Regions from separate parts of the Pectobacterium atrosepticum genome, predicted to be linked through region 1. Evidence: predicted binding sites of a transcription regulator. Region 1 holds the regulator's gene; each other region holds the start of a gene.

Region 1 (2,206 bases):
GTATCGTGATCCCATTCTTCTGCATAAGGTAATCCCATCATGTCTCCTTAACTTTTCACGTATAAAAGTATCGTAAAACACCTGGACAGCACTTACTGCAGCCGACGTATCGGCTGTCACCAGAGAAAAATGAAGAAGAAATTTGCACGTAAACAGGAGCTCATTGGCAAAAAACACGGACCTGCTTACTGACGTGCGGCTATCGCTATTTTGGTTTTATCAGTGAAACTGAAACGCAGGGTTCAGTTTAGAGTTGCTCCAGCCAATATACAAGAAAATTGGCTGAAGCAAGCAGAGAGGGAAAGCGGGCAGGAATAGAAAAACCGTCTGTATTGCGTCGTCGGGGTTAGCGGCGATAATCGCGGAACGGGCCGTCGGCAACCGAACGGCGTTCAATCAGCGTCGGGTGAACTTCAATGACGTGCGCATCTTCTCGCTTACTGGTAATGCGATCCAGCAGCATAGAAAATGCGGATTGGCCCAGGCGTTCTTTCGGCTGGTGGATGGTGGTCAGGGCTGGCGTAAAGAAGCGCGCGTGGCGCACGTTGTCATAGCCGATCACTGAAATATCCTGCGGTACGCGCAAACCCAGTTCGTCGGCTGCACAGATGGCACCCATCGCCATGATATCGCCACCGCAGAATACGGCCGTAGGTCGCTGTTTCTGCGCGAGAATCTGATGCATGGCTTTGTAGCCGGATTCCGGTTCGAAATCACCCTGAACAACCCATTCATTGCGCACGGTGATATCAGCTTCCTTCAACGCTTTTAAAAAGCCGAGATAGCGTCCGCTGCCCGTGTTGCGCTCTTGAATGCCGGGGATGGCACCGATATCCCGATGGCCGCGTTCAATTAGGTAGCGGCCCGCCATATAACCGCCTTCAAAGGCGTTATCGATAATCGTATCGGTGAAATCGTTGTGCATTTGTCCCCAATCCATAACGACCATTGGAATGCTGCGATAATCTTCCAGCATGCCCAATAGCTCCGGCGGGTATTCTGCGCACATCACCAACAGGCCATCGACGCGTTTTTGCGCCAACATAGAAAGATAGGCGCGCTGTTTGCCAATGTCATTATGAGAATTACACAGCACCAACGTGTAACCTTTGGCATAACAGCTGTTTTCGACAGCTTCAATGATCTCGGCGAAGTAGGGCGCTTCGCTGGATGTTGCCAGCAAGCCAATAGATTTAGTGTGATTAACTTTGAGGCTGCGAGCGACGGCGCTGGGCGAATAGTGCAATTCTTTGATTGCTGCCCTGACGGCTGCCTTGGTCTCTTCGGCGACGAAACGTGTTTTATTGATCACGTGCGATACGGTTGTGGTGGAAACGCCAGCACGTTTTGCCACATCTTTAATCGTTGCCATCTAAAAATGACTCCTGAACTTACCTGTTACAGACGTAAGTATATTGTTAATCGTTTGCCTACGTTTAAAGTTCTTCTTCTAAGCTAAAAAACAGGATTTCAGAAGGAGAATGCCGAATGTTATACCGAAGGGGTCTGGGTTGACGTTTTTCGACTGATACGCAGCGCTTTCATAAACAGCGGATTGTGTCCGATTTATCATGAAAGTGAAAGGGCTAATTTATACTATTAGTGATGCATTCGTCCGAGATTTTTCGCTAGAATTATGAAAGAATCGTAATAACCCTATTATTTGTAGTTTTAACCACCTGCGTGGGTTCTGCTGTGAATGGTGGTGTCTTTTTTTAGATGAAGTTTCAGATGAAACTTGTTCGCTAATAAGGAGTGGTTTATGGATACAAATCTGAAAATGTCTTTGCTGACAACCGTTGGTTCGTTGGCTGTGATCATCGCATTTAGCTTTATCGCGGTGCTGAATTAACCGATCGGTGCTTCCGCCGCTGGTTGGCATTCAGACACGTTTGTGGTGCATAAACGTGTCTGAATTATTTAGGGTATAACCGGTATAATCTGCTTAACGAATCGTCTGTGGCGTAACGACGCGACGCGCGCCAACGTAGTGCTCCTGCCAATAATCTTCACTCAACTTGCTGATACGAATATCTGAGCCTGTACGCGGCGACTGGATAAATTTCCCTTCTCCCAGATAAACCCCAACGTGATCGGCAGCGCCACGGTTATTGATGCGGAAGAAGACGAGATCGCCACTTTCCAGCTCGCTCTTTTTAATCGGCGCAGCATCACGCAGGTGGTACATTTCATTTGCGGTGCGCGG
Region 2 (2,206 bases), 1.5 Mb from region 1:
TGTTATCACAGCCAGACTCACCCCGCCCCACCGTAGTGAAGCAGGATGATGTTGACTGCTGATGTAATAAAAGAACGCGTGTGACGAAACACTGGTTATGGCGAACCATAGGAAATACTTAGGTTTACGCCAAAAAAAAGCCGACTATCAAGTCGGCTTACCTGTTATTTCGTACCAAATATTTTATCGCCTGCATCACCCAGACCCGGCATGATGTAACCCTGCTCGTTAAGGCCTTTATCGATTGATGCCGTGTACAACTCGACATCCGGGTGGGCTTTCTCCAGTGCGGCAATCCCTTCCGGCGCCGCGACTAAAACCAGTACCTTAATACTGTGACAACCTGCTTTCTTCAGCAGATCGATCGTCGCGATCATTGAACCACCGGTTGCCAGCATTGGGTCAACAACCAGCGCCATGCGCTCTTCGATATTGGAAACCAGCTTTTGGAAATAAGGAACAGGCTCCAGCGTTTCTTCATCACGGTAGATGCCGACAACGCTGATACGCGCGCTAGGGACATTTTCCAGCACGCCGTCCATCATCCCCAATCCTGCACGCAGAATCGGTACGACGGTAATTTTCTTGCCTTTGATCTGATCGACTTCAACCGGACCGCACCAACCATCAATGGTGACTTTTTCGGTTGCCAAGTCGGCCGTCGCTTCATAAGTCAGCAAACTTCCTACCTCGGAAGCCAGCTCACGAAAACGCTTAGTGCTAATATCGTTCTCACGCATCAAACCCAGTTTATGTTTGACTAGTGGGTGTTTCACCTCGACGATCTTCATCATTATCTCCCCATCGGCTAGTGGGCGGACAAAAACGCTAAACGCGTTTTTAAACACCGCTTGCGGCGGCCCGCAGAGCGGCGGGCATGAGAGCCCGTCGTAAAAAAAATCGCGAGATTATACCGCCTTTTTTACTTAGCGCCATACGATTAAGCCTGATCCAGATCAACCGAGAAGAGATATTGTCGCCATTAACGAAAAATAGCCAGCCGATGACTCATCACTCGCAAACGATTGCCTACACTGTTAGAATTAGCGCGCATTATTTTTACCACAGTATGTTTTCTCAATACCGTGTTTTCTGAATACCATCTTTTCTGAATACAACCTGTAACCTTCGTGGGGACTCAGCAGTGACCGACAAAACCTCTCTCAGCTATAAAGACGCAGGCGTGGATATCGATGCGGGTAATGCATTGGTAGACCGTATCAAAGGTGTAGTGAAACAGACCCGTCGCCCGGAAGTTATGGGTGGATTGGGTGGTTTCGGTGCCTTGTGCGCCTTACCGCAAAAATACCGCGAACCGATTCTGGTTTCCGGCACTGACGGAGTCGGCACCAAACTGCGCCTGGCGATGGACCTGAAGCGCCACGATACGATTGGTATCGATCTGGTTGCAATGTGCGTAAACGACCTGGTCGTTCAAGGTGCTGAACCGCTGTTCTTCCTCGACTATTACGCAACGGGCAAGCTGGATGTCGACACCGCTGCCAGCGTGATTACCGGTATCGCGGAAGGCTGTAAGCAATCAGGCTGTGCGCTGGTCGGTGGTGAAACTGCCGAAATGCCGGGGATGTATCACGGCGAAGACTACGATGTTGCCGGCTTCTGCGTCGGTGTCGTAGAAAAATCGGAAATCATCGACGGCAGCAAAGTTCAGCACGGTGATGTTCTGGTTGCCCTCGCCGCCAGCGGCCCGCACTCAAACGGCTATTCGCTGGTGCGTAAAGTGCTTGAAGTCAGCAAGACCGATCCAGAACAGTTCGAGCTGGAAGGCAAATCGCTGGCCGACCACCTGCTGGCACCGACTAAAATCTACGTGAAATCTGTCCTGTCCCTGATTGAGAAAGTGGATGTCCACGCGATTTCTCATCTGACCGGCGGCGGCTTCTGGGAAAATATCCCACGCGTGCTGCCAGAAGGTATGCAGGCGACTATTGACGAATCCAGCTGGCAATGGCCTGCGGTTTTCAACTGGCTGCAGCAGGCTGGTAATGTCAGCCGCCACGAAATGTATCGTACTTTCAACTGCGGTGTTGGTATGATCATCGTACTGCCAGCCGAACAGGCAGACGAGGCCGTTGCATTACTCAATAGCAGCGGCGAAAACGCATGGAAAATCGGCGTCATTACGCAAACCGATGCCGGAGACGCAGTGGTTATTAACTGATGAAAAACATCGTTGTCTTGGTTT
Region 3 (2,206 bases), 410 kb from region 1:
CTGAAAACAGGAAAAATACGGGCTGTTGTCGGCATGCTGTCGGATAAAGATATCGCTGGCACGCTGGCTCATTTAATGCCGTTGATTGATGAGTGGTATTGTGCACAGCTAGAAGGCCCGCGTGGCGCAACAGCGCAGCAGATTGCCGAGCATCTGACGCGCAGTCAATCATTCCCCGATGTCGTTACTGCCTGGCAGCAGGCGATGTCCGACGCGACGGAGCAGGATATTGTCATTGTGTGTGGATCTTTTCATACGGTAGCGCATGTGATGGAAGCGCTGGATGAGGAGACGGTGAATGGCGAGTAAATTTCAGAACCGCCTGGTCGGCACGGTTATTTTGGTCGCGCTGGGCGTGATCGTCTTGCCTGGCCTGTTGGATGGTAAGAAGAAGCACTACGAAGACGAATTTGCGTCGATTCCGCTGATCCCTAAGCCGGGAGACAGCAATGAGATGGAATCGCTGCCTGCGTTGAACCCGTCGTTACCGAGTCAGCCACCGGAAGGGGCGGAAGCGGCGATGCAGAACAGTGCGGAAGCCGAACCGCCTGAAAATAAAGTGCCTGAAACCCCTACGCAAACACCACCATCATCCCGTTCAGCTACGAATACGCCTGCCATGACGGCACCGCCAGTGGTGGTTGAGCGTCCGCCGGTTCAGACACCTGTGCCAGCGACGCCGAAGCCTCAGCCAAAACCTGAGGTGAAGCCAGAAGTGAAACCAAAGCCAGAGCCTAAACCGGAACCCAAACCGGAAGTGAAGCCTGAAACGCAGCCGACGCAGCAAGCACCTGTCGGACAGGCCTATATTGTGCAGCTTGGTGCGCTGAAAAATGCGGATAAGGTGAACGAAATTGTCGCGAAGCTTCGTCTCTCTGGCTATCGAGCGTATACCGTGCCGTCAACGCCGGTTTCAGGACAGATCACCCGTATTTATATAGGGCCAGATGCCTCGAAGCAGAAGCTGGAGTCTTCGTTGGGCGAGCTGCAACAGCTCAGTGGACTCAGTGGGCAGGTACGAGCGCATTCGGTTCGTTGAGATACCGATTAGATAATAGAATCAGGTATGGCGTATTGTCGGTTTTTTCCGCTGATTATCTATCGATGAAATCGGCGGAAATACGCTACGCAAACGTTTTCTTTTTCTGTTAGAATGCGCCGCGAACAGGATGACGTAGCGGCTTATCGGTAGCATCGTTCATTATTAGGATAGTTCATGGTTTGGGTTGATTACGTCATTATTGGCATCATCGGGTTTTCGGCGCTGGTTAGCCTGATCCGGGGGTTTGTTCGTGAAGCGCTGTCGTTAGTAACCTGGGGATGTGCTTTTTTTGTTGCCAGCCATTACTACGCCTACCTCGCGGTCTACTTCACCCGTTTTGATGATGAGCTGGTGCGTAACGGCATTGCGATTGCCATTCTGTTTATTGCTACGTTGATTGTGGGAGCTATCGTCAACTATGTGATTAGTTCACTGGTTGAACGTACCGGATTATCCGGCACCGATCGCGTTCTGGGCATTTGTTTTGGTGCGCTGCGCGGGGTGCTGATTGTTTCCGCACTGCTATTTTTTCTGGATACGTTCACCGGTTTTTCACAAAGTGATGATTGGAAGCAGTCCCAGTTAATCCCGCAGTTCAGTTATATTATCAGGTGGTTTTTTGACTACCTGCAAAGCACGTCAAGTTTCTTGCCGCAGCATTTGCCGCTGCGGTAGCGCTGATGAGGAAAAGACACCATGTGCGGTATTGTCGGTATCGCCGGTTTTACACCGGTCAACCAATCGATTTATGACGCGTTAACGGTGTTGCAACACCGTGGGCAGGATGCCGCGGGTATTGTGACCATCGATGCCTTTAATTGTTTTCGCCTGCGTAAGGCCAATGGCCTGGTGAAAGATGTGTTTGAAGCGCGGCACATGCAGCGCTTACAGGGAAACATGGGGCTTGGCCATGTACGTTATCCGACCGCAGGCAGTTCCAGCGCCTCGGAAGCACAGCCTTTTTATGTCAACTCTCCGTTCGGCATCACGATGGCTCACAACGGTAACCTGACGAACGCCCACGAACTGCGTAAAAAGCTATTCGAGCAGGAGCGCCGTCACGTTAACACCACGTCCGATTCTGAAATCCTGTTGAATATCTTTGCCAGAGAACTGGACCGTTTCCAACATTATCCGTTGGAAGCCGATAATATTTTTGCGGCC

The links. Region 1 encodes PurR, which represses purine synthesis genes. Its sites were predicted from a motif close to CANGCAAACGTTTGCNTG; they were not measured.
Region 2: purM (phosphoribosylformylglycinamidine cyclo-ligase) is a predicted target of PurR. The motif match lies at 1,015-1,032, and genes of this name have one in related genera.
Region 3: cvpA (colicin V production protein) is a predicted target of PurR. The motif match lies at 1,126-1,143, and genes of this name have one in related genera.

The regions. Positions count from the first base shown of each region.
Region 1 is NZ_CP009125.1:2,923,722-2,925,927, reverse strand. It holds gene cfa (cyclopropane fatty acyl phospholipid synthase) at 1-38, opposite strand, end outside; gene purR (HTH-type transcriptional repressor PurR) at 347-1,372, opposite strand; gene cydH (cytochrome bd-I oxidase subunit CydH) at 1,763-1,852, shown strand; gene GZ59_RS12880 (C40 family peptidase) at 1,946-2,206, opposite strand, start outside.
Region 2 is NZ_CP009125.1:1,408,199-1,410,404, reverse strand. It holds gene upp (uracil phosphoribosyltransferase) at 165-791, opposite strand; gene purM (phosphoribosylformylglycinamidine cyclo-ligase) at 1,145-2,182, shown strand; gene purN (phosphoribosylglycinamide formyltransferase) at 2,182-2,206, shown strand, end outside.
Region 3 is NZ_CP009125.1:3,332,503-3,334,708, reverse strand. It holds gene folC (bifunctional tetrahydrofolate synthase/dihydrofolate synthase) at 1-309, shown strand, start outside; gene dedD (cell division protein DedD) at 299-1,039, shown strand; gene cvpA (colicin V production protein) at 1,217-1,717, shown strand; gene purF (amidophosphoribosyltransferase) at 1,739-2,206, shown strand, end outside.